Regions from separate parts of the Lelliottia sp. JS-SCA-14 genome, predicted to be linked through region 2. Evidence: predicted binding sites of a transcription regulator. Region 2 holds the regulator's gene; each other region holds the start of a gene.
What was found. The regulator CRP, encoded in region 2, controls carbon source genes, mostly activating them, when cyclic AMP is high. The targets are predictions, from matches to a motif close to ATGTGANNNNNNTCACAT.
Positions count from the first base shown of each region.

Region 1: a site for CRP is predicted at 5,386-5,403, ahead of msrB (peptide-methionine (R)-S-oxide reductase MsrB). Genes of this name have one in related genera too.
Region 3: a site for CRP is predicted at 3,278-3,295, ahead of U9O48_RS05470 (enolase C-terminal domain-like protein). Genes of this name have one in related genera too.

Region 1 is NZ_CP141606.1:1,963,108-1,970,226, reverse strand. Features, by position in the region: gene sppA (signal peptide peptidase SppA) at 1-15, shown strand, start outside; gene ansA (asparaginase) at 76-1,092, shown strand; gene pncA (bifunctional nicotinamidase/pyrazinamidase) at 1,103-1,744, shown strand; gene yajD (HNH nuclease YajD) at 1,780-2,124, shown strand; gene U9O48_RS09255 (hypothetical protein) at 2,186-2,536, opposite strand; gene U9O48_RS09250 (hypothetical protein) at 2,533-2,904, opposite strand; gene U9O48_RS09245 (glycoside hydrolase family 18 protein) at 3,162-4,418, shown strand; gene U9O48_RS09240 (YeaC family protein) at 4,541-4,813, opposite strand; gene msrB (peptide-methionine (R)-S-oxide reductase MsrB) at 4,855-5,268, opposite strand; gene gapA (glyceraldehyde-3-phosphate dehydrogenase) at 5,609-6,604, shown strand.
Region 2 is NZ_CP141606.1:4,441,081-4,448,199, forward strand. Features, by position in the region: gene U9O48_RS20820 (hydrolase) at 1-796, shown strand, start outside; gene U9O48_RS20825 (YheU family protein) at 793-1,011, shown strand; gene U9O48_RS20830 (phosphoribulokinase) at 1,042-1,911, shown strand; gene U9O48_RS20835 (OsmC family protein) at 1,998-2,402, opposite strand; gene crp (cAMP-activated global transcriptional regulator CRP) at 2,709-3,341, shown strand; gene U9O48_RS20845 (YccS/YhfK family putative transporter) at 3,400-5,487, shown strand; gene argD (bifunctional acetylornithine/succinyldiaminopimelate transaminase) at 5,521-6,744, opposite strand; gene pabA (aminodeoxychorismate synthase component 2) at 6,831-7,119, opposite strand, start outside.
Region 3 is NZ_CP141606.1:1,177,972-1,185,090, forward strand. Features, by position in the region: gene U9O48_RS05460 (EAL domain-containing protein) at 1-1,097, opposite strand, end outside; gene U9O48_RS05465 (GntR family transcriptional regulator) at 1,192-1,911, shown strand; gene U9O48_RS05470 (enolase C-terminal domain-like protein) at 1,899-3,098, opposite strand; gene U9O48_RS05475 (PTS transporter subunit EIIC) at 3,377-4,753, shown strand; gene U9O48_RS05480 (type B 50S ribosomal protein L31) at 4,844-5,104, shown strand; gene ykgO (type B 50S ribosomal protein L36) at 5,107-5,247, shown strand; gene U9O48_RS05490 (GNAT family protein) at 5,244-5,954, opposite strand; gene U9O48_RS05495 (PLP-dependent aminotransferase family protein) at 6,055-7,119, shown strand, end outside.

The DNA.
Region 1 (7,119 bases), 2.4 Mb from region 2:
GCTAACGTACGCTAAACCCCGTCCCCTCTTCTCGCGAAGAGGGGATTTTTCTTTGAAGCACAAGAACACACTATCATGCAGAAGAAATCGATTTATGTGGCGTATACCGGCGGGACCATCGGTATGCAGCGCTCCGAAAATGGCTACATTCCTGTTTCCGGTCATCTGCAGCGCCAGCTCGCGCTCATGCCTGAGTTCCACCGCCAGGAGATGCCGGACTTCACCATTCACGAGTATGATCCGCTGATGGACTCCTCGGATATGACGCCGGAAGACTGGCAGCATATCGCGGAAGATATCAAAGCCCATTACGACGAGTACGATGGCTTTGTGATCCTGCACGGCACCGACACCATGGCGTTCACCGCCTCGGCGCTCTCCTTCATGCTGGAAAATCTCGGAAAGCCGGTGATCGTCACCGGATCGCAAATCCCGCTGGCCGAGCTGCGTTCTGACGGGCAGATCAACCTGCTGAACTCCCTGTACGTGGCGGCCAATTATCCGATCAACGAAGTGTCGCTGTTCTTCAACAATCGCCTCTATCGCGGAAACCGTACCACCAAAGCCCACGCCGACGGTTTCGACGCCTTTGCGTCGCCAAACCTGCAGCCGCTGCTGGAAGCGGGTATCCATATTCGCCGTCTGGGCACGCCGCCTGCGCCGCACACGGCGGGCGAGCTGATTGTTCACCCGATCACCCCGCAGCCGATTGGCGTGGTGACCATCTATCCAGGCATCTCTGCCGACGTGGTGCGTAACTTCCTGCGCCAGCCGGTGAAGGCGCTGATCCTGCGCTCCTACGGCGTTGGCAATGCGCCGCAGAACGGCGAGTTCCTGAAAGAGCTGCAGGAAGCGAGCGATCGCGGCATCCTGGTGATTAACCTGACTCAGTGCATGTCCGGCAAAGTGAATATGGGCGGGTACGCCACCGGTAACGCGCTGGCGCACGCCGGGGTGATCAGTGGGTTTGATATGACGGTCGAAGCGACCCTGACTAAACTTCACTACTTACTCAGCCAGAATCTGGACGTGCCGTCCATGCGGGCCGCGATGATGCAAAACCTGCGCGGCGAGCTGACGCCGGACGAATAAGGAGTTTTTTATGAAGCAACGAGCCCTGCTGCTGGTCGATCTGCAGAATGATTTCTGCGCCGGTGGCGCGCTGGCGGTGGCCGGTGGTGATAGCACCGTGGACGTCGCCAATACGCTGATCGGGTGGTGTAAAGCGCGCGGCGAAGCGGTGGTCGCAAGCCAGGACTGGCATCCGGCGAATCACGGCAGCTTTGCCAGCCAGCATAACGTGGAGCCTTTTACCCAGGGTGAGCTGGACGGACTGGCGCAGACCTTCTGGCCGGATCACTGTATCCAGCAGACCGAAGGGGCGGCACTGCATCCGCTGCTGGAGCAGAAGGTGATCGACGCGGTGTTTCATAAAGGCGAAAATCCGAATATCGACAGCTACAGCGCCTTTTTCGATAATGAGCACCGCCACAAAACCGCCCTCGACGACTGGCTACGCCATCATGAGATCAGCGATCTGATCGTGATGGGGCTGGCAACGGATTATTGCGTGAAGTTCACCGTGCTCGATGCGCTAAAATTAGGGTATAACGTCAGCGTGATCACCGACGGCTGCCGTGGCGTAAACATTCAGGCGCAGGACAGCGCGCTGGCGTTTATGGAGATGTCGACCGCAGGGGCGACGCTTTACACGCTGGCAGACTGGCGAGAGACGCAGGCGTAAACGCATTTTTTATATCATTCAGGAGTGCCAGTGTTATGGCTTTTATCCCTAAAAACTATGCCCGGCTGGAAGTCGGTTACCGCGAAAAAGCGCTGAAGCTTTTCCCGTGGGTGTGCGGTCGCTGCAGCCGTGAGTTTGTCTATTCCAATCTGCGTGAGTTGACGGTGCACCACATCGATCACGATCACTCGAACAACCCGGAAGACGGCAGCAACTGGGAGATGTTGTGCCTGTTCTGTCACGACCATGAGCACTCCAAATACACCGAAGCGGATCTGTACGGCTCAACGGTGGTCGCAGGTGAAGATGCGCAGAAGAGCGTCGGGGAAGCCACGTATAACCCGTTTGCGAATCTCAAATCGATGATTGATAAGAAGTAATCGCACGGTCTTAGCCGGGCAAGGTAACCTTGCCCGACTCACATTTCGACTTCACCCAGGCTTAGCCGAGCGGCCATTTTCCCATAATAAAGTTGAAATAGATTTCGCAGCCTTTAGCAAAAAACAGAAATGTAAAAAAGCGCCAGAGATGAAATCCTTTGTACTTAATGGCGTTATTCGCGATAGCCACCAGACATATTGGAATATAAATAAGAAAAACCACTTCATCTATTCTTAATAATAAGTTAGCAGTGTGAAACTGAATGGTGTGTTCAAAAAAAACATGCAGAATCGACAGATGAAATTGTAATAACATCATATAAGGGATGACACCGGTCAACCAGCAAGTAACCCATAGCGGACACTCCCCTTTGATCCAGCGGGAAATTAGTAGCAAAAAATTTTTATTCACACTAACTCCTGAATAAAAAATATGACAGTCTTAACTAATTCTATACAGCCCCTTACCACCACCAGAATGGCCAGAATCCGCCATACCTTGGGCCCAGAGTACTTGACTGCACTGCATACAATAGCGATATAGGAGCAGAGGGTATAAATTAATGCAAAAGCCGCAAGGGTCAAAAACGGGCGCATCAACGCCGAGGGATCTGTTGACTGCCCTATGACGTTAATAATGAATGAATAAATGCTGATGGCGATAACAACCTGAGGTATAACGCCTGTAACCCAATACGTCATTACCAATGAATAATCACCCGATATCCATTTTTTAAATATTCTGAACGAAGCTGCCAGGCAATTAATAAATCGATTCATACTATCCCTGTGTTGAATTAAATACATATACATTAAAAAGCGGTCGCAATACTCTACACTAAGGCTTTAGGGTAACCATTTCCGATTCCGGACACTTATGGCTTGTCCTTCATGCTGTTAACAGTCATTTGTTCCCGGCATAACAAAAATTCAACCTCTCTCGCAGTTTCAGCGAAGCGGCACTGCTATCCTCAATGGGCTGTTTTTTGTCACATCCCTGATGTGGCTTACTTTTTTTAAGTCAAAGAGGATACGTTATGAAGCTATTGCCTGTGATGGCAGCATTACCCCTGCTCTGCGCGCCATACCTTTTCGCTGCTGATTTGATGTCCGTCGGCTACTTCAACGGTGGCGGCGATGTCACTGCTGGCCCTGGCGGTGATATCGATAAGCTGGACGTGCGCCAGATTACCCATCTCAACTACTCGTTTGGTCTTATCTACAACAACGAAGCCGGTGAAACCAACGCCGCGCTGAAAGATGCCAGTAAGCTCCACCAAATCTGGCTGTCGCCGAAAGTGATGGCTGACCTGCATAAGATCCCTGAACTGCGTAAGCAAAACCCGCAGCTGAAAGTCCTGCTTTCGGTCGGCGGCTGGGGCGCGCGCGGATTCTCCGGTGCGGCGGATAGCAAAGAGAGCCGCGCCGTGTTTATTCGCTCGGTGCAGGATATCGTCAACACCTACGGTCTGGATGGCATCGATCTCGACTGGGAGTACCCGGTGAACGGCGCGTGGGGACTCGTGGATAAACAGCCCGCGGATAAAGACAACTTTACCGCTCTGCTGAAAGAGATCCGCGAAACGCTGCCGAAAGAAAAACTCGTCACCGTGGCGCTGGGCGCGAATGCGGAGAGCCCGAAGAGCTGGGTCGATGTGAAAGCGATCGCGCCGTATCTGAACTACATCAACCTGATGACCTACGATATGGCCTACGGCACGCAGTATTTTAACTCGAAGCTGTACGACTCCACGAAGTGGCCGACGGTGGCCGCGGCGGACAAGTACAGCGCTGATTTTGTGGTGAACAACTATCTTGCCGCCGGGCTCAAACCTGAGCAGGTGAACCTGGGGATCGGTTTTTATGGGCGCGTCCCGAAACGCAGCGTTGAGCCGGGCATCGACTGGACCAAAGCCGACGCCGAGAAAAACCCGGTGACGCAGCCGTACTTCGGCGCAAAAGAGATCGGGATGTTCAAAGCGCTGGGGTATGACCTCACCAAAGACACCTATGTGAAGTACAACGATATCGTCAGCAAGCTGATTAACGATCCAGAGAAGCGCTTTACCGAGCACTGGGATGACCAGGCGAAAGTGCCGTGGCTGTCGATCAAATCGGCGGAGGGCAAAGAGTTGTTTGCGCTGTCGTATGAGAACCCGCGTTCGGTCGACCTAAAGGCGCAGTACATCAAAGAGAAAGGTCTGGGCGGCGCGATGTTCTGGGAGTATGGCGCGGACGATCACAACCAGCTGGCGAAGCAGTTGGCTAAGTCGTTGGATATTAAACAGAAGTAAATGCTGTTTTGTTCCCTCTCCCTGTGGGAGAGGGTTAGGGTGAGGGCATCAGGCCGCTCAGCCGTTTTATGCCGGGTGGCGGCTTCGCCTTACCCGGCCTACGGTTTAGGTTACGCTTTCGGTTACTTGAACGTGGCGATGGGTTTTGGCGTGATGCCAAAATCTTCTTTCAGCTCGCGCTTACTCTTCATCACCATCTGCCCCTGAGTGTCGATAGTCATGTGCTGCGCTTCGCTGTTATTGCGCGCCTGCCACAACATCACCAGTTGAAGACTGTTCTCTTTTTGCTCTGCCGTCAGCGCCACGCCATCAGGCCATTTTCCCAGCTCTACGGCTGTTACCAGGCGCTGATACACTTCCGGCGTCATGCTGCTAATCATGTCATCAATATTCATCAGAAATCCGCTGTGATGGAATAATTTGCTGAATCGGTTTTTCAACCTTTCGTCTGGTCGCCATTTTCATCATCGGAGAAGCTCATCGACGCCGAATTGACGCAGAAGCGTTCCCCCGTTGGCTGCGGGCCATCCGGGAATACGTGTCCGAGATGAGCATCGCAGTTTCCGCAGCGAATTTCTGTGCGCTGCATACCGTGTGACGAGTCGGTTAAATAGCGGATAGCCTCATCGCTGACGGGCTCATAGAAGCTCGGCCAGCCGCAGCCAGAATCGTATTTTGATTGCGAATTGAACAGCGGGGCATCGCACACCAGACAGTGGTACACGCCATCGCGCTTATTGTGCAGCAAACGCCCGGTGAATGGGGGTTCAGTCCCGTGGTTCTGCGTCACGTAGAACTGCATTTCTGTTAGATTTTTTTTGAGTTCGTCAGGGTTACGTTGATTCGACATATGCTCAGATCTCGCTGTAGAAACAGATACCTTTCATCGCGAATTCTAACAAAACATTAACACTGAAGTGTGAACTTTTGTTCTAAACTTATGCGTTGCGGTACGGCAGTCAGGCAATTGTGATCTTGCTCACATATTTATCCTGATAGCCCTTTAAAATTCCGGGCGCAGCCCCCATGTGGTTGCTAGCTCAAAGGGAAAGTGAGGCTGTCAGTCGCACAAAGGTTATGCGCAGGATTGATTTGTCGCAATGATTGACACGATTCCGCTTGACGCTGCGTAAGGTTTTTGTAATTTTACAGGCAACCTTTTATTCACTAACAAATAGCTGGTGGAATATATGACTATCAAAGTAGGTATCAACGGTTTTGGCCGTATCGGCCGTATTGTTTTCCGTGCTGCTCAGGAACGTTCTGACATCGAAATCGTTGGTATCAACGATCTGTTGGACGCTGAATACATGGCGTACATGCTGAAGTACGACTCAACTCACGGTCGTTTCAAAGGCACCGTTGAAGTGAAAGACGGCCACCTGGTTGTTAACGGCAAAACCATCCGTGTTACTGCTGAAAAAGATCCAGCTAACCTGAAGTGGAACGAAATCGGTGTTGACGTTGTTGCTGAAGCGACCGGTATCTTCCTGACCGACGAAACCGCGCGTAAACACATCACCGCGGGTGCGAAGAAAGTTGTTCTGACTGGTCCTTCCAAAGACAACACGCCTATGTTCGTTAAAGGCGCTAACTTCGAAAAATATGCTGGCCAGGACATCGTTTCCAACGCATCCTGCACCACCAACTGCCTGGCTCCACTGGCTAAAGTTATCAACGACAACTTCGGTATCGTTGAAGGCCTGATGACCACTGTTCACGCAACTACTGCGACTCAGAAAACTGTTGATGGCCCGTCTCACAAAGACTGGCGCGGCGGCCGTGGCGCAGCTCAGAACATCATCCCATCTTCTACCGGTGCTGCTAAAGCTGTAGGCGTTGTCCTGCCAGAGCTGAACGGTAAACTGACTGGTATGGCGTTCCGCGTTCCAACTCCTAACGTTTCCGTAGTTGACCTGACCGTTCGTCTGGAAAAAGCTGCTTCTTATGAAGAAATTAAGAAAGCAATCAAAGCTGCTTCCGAAGGCGCAATGAAAGGCGTTCTGGGTTACACCGAAGACGACGTTGTATCTACCGATTTCAACGGCGAAGTTTGCACTTCCGTGTTCGATGCTAAAGCGGGTATCGCACTGAACGACAACTTCGTGAAACTGGTTTCCTGGTACGACAACGAAACTGGCTACTCTAACAAAGTACTGGACCTGATCGCTCACATCTCCAAATAAGTTGAGATGAGACACTGATCCAAAAAGGCGACCTCGGTCGCCTTTTTTTATGCTTTAACTCACTGAATTTATTAAGCATTACTCAACTACAGTCCACGGATTGTCCACGCGTAATCATTCAACACCCCACCCTACCCCTTTCAAAATCATTAAATTAGTAATTAAACTCACAGCCATTACAGATCTTTTTTCGAATCAGTTGCGCAGCATTTTGCAAAATCCAAATACAAGCCAGCAGACCGCCAGCCCTTGCCGCTTAAGGCTTCGCAATCGTCACTATGAAAATTCCCTGACTACCGCCGCGCGCATTTGATCGTGACGGAAAGTGTAACGATCCTTTTAAAAACATCATGTTAACCAAAAGGTTAGCCGCTGACAGCGCTGTGAATTTTGCGAAGCGCTGCAAATCCTTGCGCGTTGTGCAAAGGCCAGCAGATCGCAGAAGCCCAGCAGCGGCGCGGTCTGGCGGGTAGCTTTGCGCAAAATTTCTTTTGCAAAATTTTTATGATCCAAAT
Region 2 (7,119 bases):
GGTGGTATTTCATGGTCTGGAAGGGAGCCTGCACAGCCCCTATGCCCACGGCCTGATCCATGCGGCGAAAGAACGCGGCTGGCTCGGCGTGGTGATGCATTTTCGCGGCTGTAGCGGCGAGCCGAACCGTCGGGAGCGTATTTATCACTCCGGCGAAACCGAAGATGGCACCTGGTTTTTACACTGGCTGAAGAACAGCTACGGCAGCGTGCCGACCGCCGCCGTCGGCTATTCCCTCGGCGGAAACATGCTCGCCTGCCTGCTGGCCAAAGAGAGCGACACGGTTCCACTGGATGCGGCGGTGATCGTCTCCGCGCCCTTTATGCTCGAGCAGTGCAGCTATCATATGGAAAAAGGCTTTTCGCGGGTCTATCAGCGCTATCTGCTGAACCTGCTCAAAGCCAACGCCGCGCGTAAGCTGAAGGCCTATCCGGATACCCTGCCGATCAGCCTGCAACAGCTGAAGCGAATGCGTCGCCTGCGCGAGTTTGACGATATGATCACCTCGAAGATCCACGGCTTTGCCGACGCGATCGACTACTATCGTCAGTGTAGCGCCATGCCGCTGCTAAACCAGATCACCAAACCGACGCTGATCATCCATGCGAAGGACGATCCCTTTATGGATCATCACTCCATTCCAGCGCCGGAACATCTGCCGGCGAACGTGCAGTATCAACTGACGGAACACGGCGGCCACGTCGGCTTTATCACCGGCACCTTGCGCCGCCCGAAAATGTGGCTGGAATCGCGCATCCCTGACTGGTTAACCCCATTTCTGGAGAGAGTAAAATGATGATTCCCTGGCAGGATCTGGCTCCCGAAACGCTGGATAGCCTGATTGAAAGCTTTGTATTACGCGAAGGCACCGATTATGGTGAACATGAGCGTTCGCTCGAACAAAAGGTCGCCGATGTCAAACGGCAGCTACAAAGCGGCGAGGTGTTGCTGGTGTGGTCTGAACTGCACGAAACGGTCAACATCATGCCGCGCAATCAGTTTCGCGGTTGATTGTTCCATCTTTCCATTCAGGGAGTTGCTATGTCCGCCAGACATCCGGTTATTGCCGTTACGGGTTCGAGTGGTGCGGGAACCACCACCACCAGCCTCGCTTTTCGCAAGATCTTCGCGCAGCTCAACCTGCGCGCGGCCGAGGTGGAGGGCGATAGCTTTCATCGCTTCACCCGTCCTGAAATGGACATGGCTATCCGCAAGGCCCGCGATTTAGGCAAGCACATCAGTTACTTCGGGCCAGACGCCAACGACTTTGGCCTGCTGGAACAAACCTTTCAGGACTACGGCCACACGGGCAAAGGCCAGTCGCGCAAATACCTGCACACCTACGATGAAGCGGTACCCTGGAATCAGGTGCCAGGCACATTCACTCCGTGGCAGCCCCTGCCGGAGCCGACTGACGTGCTGTTTTACGAAGGATTGCACGGCGGCGTGGTGACGCCGCAGCATGACGTGGCGCGCCACGTGGATCTGCTGGTCGGCGTGGTGCCGATTGTCAATCTGGAGTGGATTCAAAAGCTGACCCGCGACATGAGCGAGCGCGGCCATTCGCGCGAAGCGGTGATGGATTCGGTGGTGCGTTCGATGGAGGATTACATTAACTTCCTGACGCCGCAGTTTTCCCGCACCCACATCAACTTCCAGCGCGTTCCAACAGTCGACACCTCTAACCCGTTTGCAGCGAAAACCATTCCTTCACTGGATGAAAGCTTTGTGGTGATCCATTTCCGTAACCTGGAAGGCATTGATTACCCGTGGCTGCTGGCGATGCTGCAGGGCTCATTCATTTCGCATATCAATACGCTGGTGGTACCGGGCGGGAAGATGGGGCTGGCGATGGAGTTGATCATGATGCCGTTGGTGCAGCGGTTGATGGAAGGCAAGAAGATCGCCTGAGGTTTGTTGCCGGATGGCGCTGCGCTTATCCGGCCTACGTTCATGCTTTTGTAGGCCCGGTAAGCGTAGCGCCACCGGGCTTTGTTTTAAGCGTCAATCACTTCATACGAATGCGTAATCTTCACCGCTTTTTCCAGCATCAGCGCCACAGAGCAGTACTTCTCCGCAGACAGATCCACCGCGCGGGACACGGCGGCATCTTTCAGCTCTTTTCCGGTGACGATAAAATGCAGATTGATATGCGTAAACAGACGCGGCGCTTCTTCGCGACGCTCTGAGGTCAGCTTCACTTCGCAGTCGGTCACATCGTGACGGCCTTTTTGCAGAATCGACACCACGTCAATCGCGCTGCACCCGCCAGCCGCCATCAGCACCACTTCCATCGGGCTTGGCGCTTTATCTCCGGAGTTACCGTCCATCAAAATCTGGTGCCCTGAAGCGGATTCGCCAAGGAACGTTAAACCTTCAACCCATTTCACACGCGCTTGCATTTTTATTAACTCCGAAGTTGCATTTTTATGAACAGATTACGCGTGCGTTACAATTCTCGCAACGGAAGGCGACCTGCATCATGCTGAAGCGAGACACCAGGAGACACGCGGCTAAAGCTATGCTAAAACAGTCTCGATGCTACAGTAATACATTGACGTTACACATGTATGCAGAGGACATCAAACTTTACTGGCTGCGAACAGTGCGACAGCCACTTCCCAGGTACGGGTAAGAATTCGATTGCAACCCCAGAGTCAGGATGCGATTTTGACTCTGAGACAGCTTATAACAGAGGATAACAGCGCATGGTGCTTGGCAAACCGCAAACAGACCCGACTCTCGAATGGTTCTTGTCTCATTGCCACATTCATAAGTACCCATCGAAGAGCACGCTGATTCACCAGGGTGAAAAAGCGGAAACGTTGTATTACATCGTCAAAGGCTCGGTGGCAGTGCTGATCAAAGATGAAGAAGGGAAAGAGATGATCCTTTCTTATCTGAACCAGGGCGATTTCATCGGTGAACTGGGCCTGTTTGAAGAAGGCCAGGAACGTAGCGCCTGGGTGCGTGCGAAAACCGCGTGTGAAGTCGCTGAGATCTCCTACAAGAAATTCCGTCAGCTGATCCAGGTGAACCCGGACATCCTGATGCGCCTTTCTTCGCAGATGGCTCGCCGCCTGCAGGTCACTTCCGAGAAAGTGGGCAACCTCGCTTTCCTGGACGTCACCGGTCGCATCGCGCAGACGCTGCTGAACCTGGCGAAACAACCTGACGCCATGACCCACCCGGACGGTATGCAAATTAAAATTACCCGTCAGGAAATTGGTCAGATCGTGGGCTGTTCTCGCGAAACCGTAGGTCGTATCCTGAAAATGCTGGAAGATCAAAACCTGATCTCCGCTCACGGTAAAACTATCGTGGTCTACGGGACCCGTTAATTCCGCAAAATTCGGCGTGCCATCGCAAGATGTCACGCCGTTTTTGTCTCTGACGACTATGTGGCGCAGGCTGATTTATCACCCGGAAGTTAACTACGCACTACGTCAAACTCTGGTGTTATGTCTTCCCGTGGCCGTTGGTTTGATCCTCGGTCATCTGCAACAGGGGCTGCTGTTCTCTCTCGTCCCCGCCTGCTGCAACATTGCCGGTCTCGATACTCCCCACAAACGCTTTTTCAAACGTCTGATTATCGGCGGCTGCCTGTTTGCCGGATGCAGCCTCGCCGTGCAGCTGCTGCTGGCGCGCGATATCCCGCTGCCGCTCATTCTGACCGTGCTGGCGATGACGCTGGGCGTCACGGCGGAGATCAGCGCGCTTCACGCCCGCCTGCTGCCCGCATCGCTCATTGCCGCCATTTTCACGCTGAGTCTCGCCGGAAATATGCCCGTCTGGGAGCCGCTGCTGATCTATGCCGCCGGCACGCTGTGGTACGGGCTGTTTAACTGGTTCTGGTTCTGGATGTGGCGAGAGCAGCCGCTGCGCGAATCCCTGAGCCTGCTCTACGTCCAGCTCGCCGAATATTGCGAAGCTAAATACACCCTGCTGACGCAGCACACTGACCCCGAAAAGTCCCTGCCACCGCTGCTGTCGCGCCAGCAAAAAGTGGTCGATCTCATCAGCCAGTGTTATCAGCAGCTGCACATGCTGGCGGCCAATAAAAATCATGAATACAAACGCCTGCTGCGCGTCTTCCAGGTCGGGCTGGATCTGCAGGAGCATATCTCCGTCAGCCTGCATCACCCGCAGGAGGTGCAAAAGCTGGTGGAACGCAGCCACGCCGAGGCGGTGATCCGCTGGAATGCCCAGACGGTCGCGACTCGCCTGCGCGTGCTGGCGGACGATATTCTGTATCACCGCTACCCGACGCGCTTTACCATGGATAAGCAGCTGGGAGCGCTGGAGAAAATCGCGCGCCAGCACCCGGATAACCCGGTCGGACAGTTCTGCGCATGGCACTTTAGCCGCATCGCGCGCGTGCTGCGCACCCAGCGTCCGCTCTACTCCCGCGACCTGATGGCCGATAAGCAAAAACGTCTGCCGCTGCTGCCCGCGCTGAAAAGCTATCTGTCGCTGAAATCCTCCGCCCTGCGCAACGCCGCGCGCATCAGCGTCATGCTCAGCGTGGCGAGCCTGATGGGCGTCGCGCTGCACTTACCGAAGCCCTACTGGATCCTCATGACCGTGCTGTTTGTCACCCAGAACGGCTATGGCGCCACGCGAGTGCGCATTCTTCACAGGGCGCTCGGGACTTTTGCCGGGTTAGTGATTGCCGGGGTGACGCTGCACTTCCACGTTCCCGACGGCTACACCCTCGCGGGAATGCTGGTGATTACGCTCGTGGGCTATCTGATCATCCGTAAAAACTATGGCTGGGCGATGGTCGGGTTTACGGTGACGGCGGTATATACCCTGCAACTCCTGACCCTGAACGGCGAGCAGTACATTGTCGCGCGGCTGGTGGATACGCTTATTGGCTGTTTGATCGCCTTCGGCGGCATGGTCTGGCTGTGGCCGCAATGGCAAAGCGGCTTGTTACGCCAGAACGCCCACGATGCGCTCGAAGCCGATCAGCAGGCGATTCGTTTGATACTGAGCGACGACCCGAAAGCCTCGCCGCTGGCCTATCAGCGCATGAAGGTCAACCAGGCGCACAACGCCCTGTTTAACTCGCTAAACCAGGCGATGCAGGAGCCGGGCTTTAACTCGCACTATCTGGCGGATATGAAACTGTGGGTGACGCACAGCCAGTTTATCGTCGAGCATATCAACGCCATGACCACGCTGGCGCGCGAGCACACGATGCTGACGCCGGATCTGGCGCAGCGGTATTTGCAGTCGTGTGAAATTGCGTTGCAGCGCTGTCAGCAGCGTCTGGAGTACGACGCGCCGGGAGAATCGGGGGATTCGAACATTCTGGAAGCGCCAGAGACGCTGACCCATGGGCCGATGAGCACCCTCGAGCAGCATTTGCAGCGGGTATTAGGGCATTTGAACACCATGCACACCATTTCGTCGGTGGCATGGCGTCAGCGTCCGCATCACGGGATTTGGTTGACGCGGATTTTGCGGCGCAAAGAGTCGTGAGTTTTGCCGGGTGGCGGCTTCGCCTTACCCGGCCTACAAAACCTGAACGATCTTCTTCACTGCACTCGCAAAGCGATTCATGCCGTCGTCGATATCCTGGCTCTCCACCACCAGCGACGGCGCAAAGCGCATCACGTCTGGCCCCGCATTGAGCACCATCACCCCTTCGTGCGCGGCGGCGTGGAGGAAATCACGCGCGCGGCCTTTGTACTGCGGTTTCAGCTCCGCGCCAACCAGCAGCCCCATGCCACGAATATCGCTGAACACATCATACTGAGCGTCGATCTGCTGAAGATGCTGCACAAACTGCTCGCGCTTCGCGCTCACACCGTTCAGCACTTCAGGGGTATTGATAATATCAAACGCCGCCCCAGCGATAGCGCACGCCAGGGGGTTGCCGCCGTAGGTGGAGCCATGCGAACCGACGTGGAAGGCCGATGCGATCTCCTGCGTGGTCAACACTGCGCTGACAGGGAAACCGCCGCCAAGCGCTTTGGCGCTGGTGAGAATGTCCGGCGTCACGCCGTAGTGCATATAGGCGAACAGATCGCCGGTACGCCCCATGCCGCTCTGCACTTCATCAAACACCAGCAGCGCCTGATGCTCGTCGCACAGCTCGCGCAGGCCTTTCAGGAACTCCGGCGTCGCGGCCATTACGCCGCCCTCGCCCTGGATTGGCTCAACCACCACCGCGCAGGTGTGATCGTCCATCACCGCTTTCACGGCATGCAGATCGTTAAACGGCACGTGGATGATATCAGCCGGTTTTGGGCCAAAGCCGTCGGAATACTTCGGCTGCCCGCCCACGGAAACGGTGAAAAGCGAACGACCGTGGAAGGCGTTATGGAAGGCGATGATTTTGGTTTTGTACGGACTGTGACGCGTGGAGGCGTAGTAGCGCGCCAGTTTGAAAGCCGTTTCATTGGCTTCGGTGCCGGAGTTCATGAACAGCACGCGCTCGGCAAAGGTGGCATCAATGATCTTACGGCCCAGGCGGAGAGCCGGTTCGTTAGTGAACACGTTGCTGGTGTGCCACAGGGTTTCACCCTGGGTTTTCAGGGCTTCCACCAGCGCCGGATGACAGTGCCCCAGCGCCGTCACCGCAATCCCGCCCGCGAAATCAACGTACTCTTTGCCCTGTTGATCCCAAACCCGACTGCCTCTCCCTTTCACCGGGATAAACTCCGCCGGTGCATAAATCGGCAGAATCACTTCATCGAATGTTGCGCGCGTAATTGCAGGTTGTTCAGTTGCCATGTCATGCCCGTCCGTTTTATGTCACAGTTCGCGTGAAAATATAATCACAAAATATGCATAAAAAATCACAGCAAGGCAATAAAAATTCAGCGATGGAGGAAATTGGCCAGAAGTTCGTGGCCCTGCTCGCTCAGAATGCTCTCCGGGTGGAACTGCACCCCTTCGAGATCCCACTCGCGGTGGCGAATGCCCATGATCTGTTGGGTGTCGCTCCAGGCGGTGACTTCAAAACAGTCGGGAAGCGTAGGCGGGTCGATGACCAGCGAGTGATAGCGGGTGACCGTCAGCGGATTATTCAGCCCGCGAAACACGCCGGTTCCGGTGTGGGTCACCGGCGAGGTTTTGCCGTGCATCACCCGTTCGGCACGGACGATG
Region 3 (7,119 bases), 1.6 Mb from region 2:
TCCGCAGGCGAGAGGTTGATGGAGATATGCTGATCCGGATAGTGGCGCAGCCATTCCCCCATGTCTTCAAACACTTTCTCGATCACCAGCCGGGTGAGGCGGGTGGTGAGCCCGGTCTGCTCGGCCAGTGGGATAAAGATGTTTGGCGACAGCATGCTGCCGTCCGGCTGCGGCCAGCGCACGAGGGCTTCGGCCCCGGTGATTTTGCCGGTATCCAGCGCCACAATCGGCTGATAGTGCACCACCAGCTCGCGGGCGTTGATCGCATCCAGCAGGCGATAGCGCGGGGATTGCAGGCGGCGCAACACGCGCATGATAAACGCGGCGGCCACAATGCTGATTAACGCGCCAAAGGGCAGCCAGAACAGCAGCTGCTGGTGCCAGCTCTCTTTTAACGGGACAAGAGAAGCCCAGGCGACCACGGCATAGCGCAGCTCCGGCACATCTTTCACCACATACATGGACCCTTTATGCTGAAGTTGTGTGAGATGCTGGCCATGGAGTTGACTCCAGACGTCCTGATTCAGTGGATTACTGCTCGCGAAAACCACTCCGCTGTCCTCACCGACCAGGGCCGCTTCAATCGGCCAGGAGCCAAAGGGGATCACATCAATCAGGGAGGCCGGGTCGATCACCACCATGTAGTGACCCTTTCCCAGCACCAGCATAAAACGCTTAAAGCCCAGATCGTTTTGTTGCGTCAGCCAGGCGCTGTAGCCGTCGACGGTGACGCGCGCCGGTGGCGGGAAGCGGGCGGCGTTGCTGACTTGCTCGAGGGACGAGCAGACGGGTTTTTGATCATCGACATACATCACTTCCTGCACATAGCGCAGGGAGTATGCCACCCGGCGCATCTGTAACAGATGTTCGTGGCTGCAGGGGACATCCTGGAATTCGTTAAGCTGGTTGAGGGCTGTTTTACCTTGGCCCACCACGCGCTCTGCGCGGATCAGCACGCGCTCGGAGTAGCGGTCAAGGGCGGCGACAAAAGTATCTTCCGCCTGGCGATGGGCCAGCCAGACGCTCAGGCAGATGGGGATCAGCACGGCAATGATCAGAACACCGGTCACCAGGCTGACCAGTTGGCGAGTTGTCATGCTTGGGTTTCCTTTCTGATCCGCTGATTTAGATTACCGCCGAATAATAATCTTATAGTATGCGGCAGAGTTTGATTTCATTCAGGTAAGGCCAATGAAAAAAAAAGAGTTTGTGACGCAAGACCTGCTGAGCAAAATTTACCAGGATACGACTCCCGGACCCCGAAAATTGTCTCCGGAAAGGCAGCTCGCCGAGGAGTACGGCGTGTCGCGCTTCACCATTCGTCAGGCGCTGGAAAAGCTGGTCAGCATCGGGGTGGTGCGGATTGTGCAGGGTTCGGGGATCTGGATCAACGAGCAAGCGCGTAATAATCCTCTGGTTTATAACTCGATCACCGAGAAACGCTTCGATCAGATCCGATACCGGATGATCAGCCTGCATAAAACGCGGCCCGATCGCGCGGCGCAGCAGATTTTTGGCATCGACGAGGAGAGCTTTATCTGGCACTTCTGCCGCCTGCGCTACGTGGATGACGCGCCGGTACAGCTTGAAGTGTCCAGCATGCCGGTGGCGGATTTTCCCGATCTTAATCAGCAGGCGATTGAGCGTTCCATCCAGCAGTACGTTCTGAGCAAAGGTTTCACCATTTCCCACATGCTGACCACCTATCGCGCGGTGAGCGTCAGCCGTGAACAGGCGATGATGCTGGGCTGCAAGAAGGGCAGCCCGGCGATGCACATCAACAACCGCGGCATTCTGGACGGGGGACGCGTGTTTGAGGTGAGCGATATTATCGACATCAACTACACCTGTACCTACGTCATCCCCTGGAACCGCGACAACCTGGCCTGGCGGCAGAATCAGGGCGTGTGAATCGCGCCGTCGGGCAGGCGGCTTTGCGTCCACTCGTGTGGGCGATAGACCACCGGATGGGCCAGCGCCAGCTCCTCAACGAAGCCCACGCCGATTCCCGCTGCTTCTGGCGGATAGACAAATCCCTCTTTCGCGACGGGGGCACCCGGGAAAACCGCGTCCGTGGTGGCGGATCGGGGAATAAATTCCTGAATCGCCGCATTGTGCAGATGAATATTCAGATGGGTATTCACCGCCACGCCGATCGGGGTCATATCGCCCGGCCCGTGCCACGCCAGACGCACACCAAAAGCCTGACACAGATGCGCCAGCTTGATGGCCGGGGTGATGCCGCCGATTTGCGAGACGTGGCAGCGGATGAAGTCGATGCGGCGATTGACGATCAGGTCGTGCCATTCCGCCGGGTTATTGAATAGCTCGCCCAACGCCAGCGGGACGCAGCTTTGCTGGCGGATCTGCTCCAGCCAGGCGGTTTGCTGCGGCGGTAAAATATCTTCGATGAAATAGGGCTGGAACGGCTCAAGCTGTTTCGCCAGCTGAACGGCCTGCTGCGGGAATAAGCGTTCGTGAACGTCGTGGAGAATATGCAACTTCCAGCCGTATTTTTCCCGCAGCGCGCGGAACATCTCGACGGTATTCGCCATGTACTCCTGCTGATCGAACCAGGCGCCGGGCGTCGGGTTCTCCGGGGCGTGCAACGCCGACGGCGTGCCGCCGTAAAAGCCGAGCTGGCAGCGAATATGGCGATAGCCCTGGGCCAGCAGTTTATCCACCGAAGCGAATAGTTCTTCCAGCGTTTCGCCGCTGGCGTGGCTGTAGGCGGGGATGGCATCACGGGATTTGCCGCCGAGCAGCTGATAGAGCGGCATGTCCGCCAGCTGGCCTTTGATATCCCACAGCGCCATATCGACGCCCGAAATCGCGTTGTTCATTAGCGGGCCGTTACGCCAGTAGGCGTTGACGTTCATCATCTGCCACAGATCTTCGATGTTGTTCGCATCGCGCCCAATGAGCAGCGGCTTCAGGTACTCATCCACCAGGGTTTTGACCGCCAGCGGGCGCTGTTGAAAGGTGGCACAGCCGTGCCCGATAACGCCCTTGTCGGTGGTCACGCGCACCATCACCAGATTATGCCGGTCCGGTCGGGTAATAAAACATTCGATATTTTTAATCATCACAGGCGTCACGAAATAACTCCTTGGGGGCTCTGTGGGAATAGGTTATGGGGAATATCATCACCCTAAAAATGTTGGCGGGTAAACCGTTTTTTTGACTATTTATTTTGGTCAGGTATTTAACGGTAAAGTAATTAAAAACCAGACCAATTTTGGACTTTCATGGTGTTGGTATCTTTTTAAATGGCTAACTGTGAGCGATATCAAATTTTATTGGTTTGTTTTGTTGTGAGGGTTTAATTATCCTCGTGGCAACATTAAAACGACAACAACATCCGGCAGGAGTTTTTATGGGGACGCAAGAAGCCATCAATAATATTATTCGTCTGGTCGGCGGCCAGGGGAATATCAATAAAGTCTGGCACTGCATGACGCGCCTGCGCTTTGATCTGATTGACGATAATAAAGTGGATCAAACGGAGATTAAAAAACTGCCCGGCGTGCTGGGCGCGCAGCTGCAAAGCGATCAGTTTCAGGTGATTATCGGGCCGAAGGTGAACAGCTGGTACGAGCAAATGCTGAACGTACTGGGAAATCACGAGGAGGCGGCTCCGGCGGCGACCAAAGGGCGTAAGAGTCTGGTATCGCTGTTTATGGATACGGTCTCGGGTGTGTTTGGCCCAATCGTACCGGCGATTGCCGGGGCGGGGATGATCAAAGGGCTGCTGGCCGGGCTTATCGCCCTGAAAGTGGTTTCGGCGAAAAGCGACACGGTGATGGTGATCGATCTTATCGCCAGCGGCGTGTTCTACTTCCTGCCGTTTTTCCTCGCGGTCTCGGCGGCGAAGATCTTCAAAACTAACGAATATCTGGCGGCAGCCGTCGCGGCCTGTCTGATGTATCCATCGCTGATCGAGGCGGCGAAAGCGCTGGCGACTCATCAGGAGGGCGCAGTCAGCGCCATCTGGCTGCTGGATGTGATCCCGGTGTCGGTCTTTAACTATGCCTCGAGCGTCATTCCGGTGATCTTCTCTATTCTGGCGCTGAGTTACATTCACCGCTGGGTGGACAGCATCATGCCCGACGTGCTGAAAACGGTCTTCACCCCAACGCTGACGCTGTTCCTCGGCGCGCTGGCGGCGCTGGTGGTGATCGGGCCGATTGGCATCTGGCTGGGTAAAGGGCTGGCGCTGTTTATCGAGGGGCTGTTTGGCGTATCGGCGAGCTTCGCGGGGCTGGTGGTCGGCGCGATTCGTCCGGTGGCGATCCTCACCGGGATGCACCACGCGATGACGCCGATTGCGCTGCAAAACTTTAGCGATCGCGGGTACGACATGCTGATGCCGATGATGTTTATGGCCAACATGGCGATTGCCGGGGCGACCTTTGCGATCTGGCGTTTGAGCCGCGATCGCCAGGAGAGAACGGTCACTCTGTCAGCGGCGATCTCTGCCCTGCTCGGGATCACGGAACCGGCGCTGTTTGGGGTTCTTACGCGCTACAAAAAAGCCTTTATCGCGGCGACGATCGCCAGCTCGCTGGCCTCGGCGTTCATCGCCTTCTTCGGCGTGCGTCTTTACGGCTACATCCTGTCGAGTATTTTCAGTCTGCCTGCCTATATCGGGCCGTACTTTGTCTTTGCCCTGGCGGGGGTGGTGATGGCGCTGGTGCTGTCGTTTGTCCTCACGACCATGCTGGTGGGAAAAGAACAGGCGCAAGAAAAGTAAGCAAAACCCTCGCCTCGCGGCGGGGGTTGTTTTTTGTTCTGGACTCGGATACGATTCTGTTATGTTATAACAAAACATGACGAGTTGACCATGAAAGCAGATATCCATCCGTACTACCGCACCGTCGTTTTTCACGACACCAGTGCCAACGAATATTTTAAAGTAGGCTCGACGATTAAGACCGATCGCGAAATCGAACTCGACGGCGAGACGTTCCCGTACATCACCATCGAGGTCTCGTCGAAATCGCATCCGTATTACACCGGTAAGCAGAAAACCTTCTCGACCGAAGGCAGCGCGGCCCGTTTCCGTCAGCGTTTTGGCGGTTTCATTAATGCGAAGCGAGGTTAATCATGCAGGTACTTAACTCGCTGCGCAGTGCCAAACAGCGCCACCCGGACTGTCAGATTGTGAAACGCAAAGGCCGCCTGTACGTGATCTGCAAATCTAACCCGCGCTTTAAAGCGGTGCAGGGACGTAAGAAAAGACGTTAACTGAACTCCTTTCGCCAATTTTCCAGGGATCTTAACTGCTTGCCGTCGACGCTGAAATTGTCGGCGGCAAGCCAGTTCTGGAAGGCGCGATCCAGGGCTTTCCACTCCGTATCAATAATTGAAAACCAGTCGGTGTCGCGGTTGTGGCCTTTGACCACCAGCGCCTGACGAAAACGCCCTTCATACTGGAACCCTAAACGCAGCGCCGCCCGGCGCGACGGCTCATTCAGGCTGTTACATTTCCACTCAAAGCGACGATAGCCCAGCTCATCAAACACGTAGCACATCAGCAGATACTGCGCCTCCGTGGACATCGGTGTGCGGCTCAGCAGCGGGGAAAAATGCACATGGCCAACCTCAATCACGCCATTTTTCGGGTCGATTCGCATCAGCGCCAGCGTGCCGACTGGGGCATTGGTGCGGTTGTCGATCACCGTGAAATGCATCGGATCGGCGAGCTCGCAAACGCTCTCGACCCAGGCGGTAAACGCTTCTGCGTTCGCATCCGGTTCGCGCAGCAGCCACGTCCAGCTCCGGGTATCTTCCGCCAGCTGGTAGGCGGCAAACAGCGCGGCGGCGTGCTCCGGGCGTAACGGCGTCAACGAGCAATAGTGCCCCTTAAGTTCCACGCGCGCCGGATGCTGTCGCGGCTGCCAGTCGAGTAGTTCCTCGCCCACGGGCTGCCCAAACTGATTGAATTGGTTCATGTTGATTCTCGTTGGCTTAAGTTGAAGCTTAGAGTAAGGAAATTGTGGTCCTGCAAAAAGGTCCACCTGAGTGTGTTATGGTGGTACCACGGAGGACTAAATGAACATTCCAGGCGACGACTTTTACGCATTAATCACTCAGGCGCTGCAAAGCCGCGGGTCCGGGACGCTCCAGCGAGCGCTGTATCGCGCCTTGCGCGAGGCGATTTTGAGCGGCAGATTGCAGGCTGACAGCCGCCTGCCGGGCTCGCGGCTGATCGCCTCCCAGCTGGCGGTTTCCCGCAATACGGTCAACGCCGCGCTGGAACAGCTGACGCTCGAAGGCTATTTGCTTCGCAGTCGCCAGGGGACGCGGGTGGCGCATCTGGGGCATCGCGAGGCAGGGCAGTCGCCGCCCGCACTGGATGTGACGCTCGCCAGCCGGATGGCCTCTCTTCCCGCACCGACACCGCGCGGGACGCCAGTTCCTGCGTTCACGCCCGGTACACCGGCGATTAACTATTTCCCGCTGCCGCTCTGGCGACGACTGTACGATCGCGTGCTGCGGGAAGAGGGCAGCGCGCTGCTGGGGTATGGATCGCCGGCGGGGGAGTTATCTTTGCGCGAGGCGATTGCGCGGCATCTTGCCCTGTCGCGCGGGATTCAGTGCGATGCCAGCCAGATTGTGATCACCGAAGGGGCGCTCGAAGGGGTGAGCCTCTGTACGCAGCTGTTGAGCGAGGCGGGGGATATCGCCTGGACCGAAGATCCGGGTTATGCCGGGGCGAAAAGCGTGTTTGCCAAATCGGGCCTGACGATGGTCGGGATGCCGGTCGACGAAGAGGGTATGCGCCTGGAGACGCAGGAGCACTCGCCGAAACTGATCTTCACTTCGCCCTCGCATCAGTTCCCCTATGGAAGCGTGCTGAGCATCAACCGTCGCCTGGCGCTGCTGGAGTTTGCCCGTCAGCATAACGCGTGGATTATCGAAGATGATTACGACAGCGAGTTCCGCTACAGCGGCGAGCTGGTTCCGGCGATGATGGGCATGCAGGATAACCCGCCGGTGGTCTATCTGGGAACGTTCAGCAAGACGCTGTTTCCGTCACTGCGCACCGGATTTATGGTGCTGCCGAAGGCGCTGGCCCACGCCGCAAACCCGGCGATCGGTTCGCTGCTGCGCGGC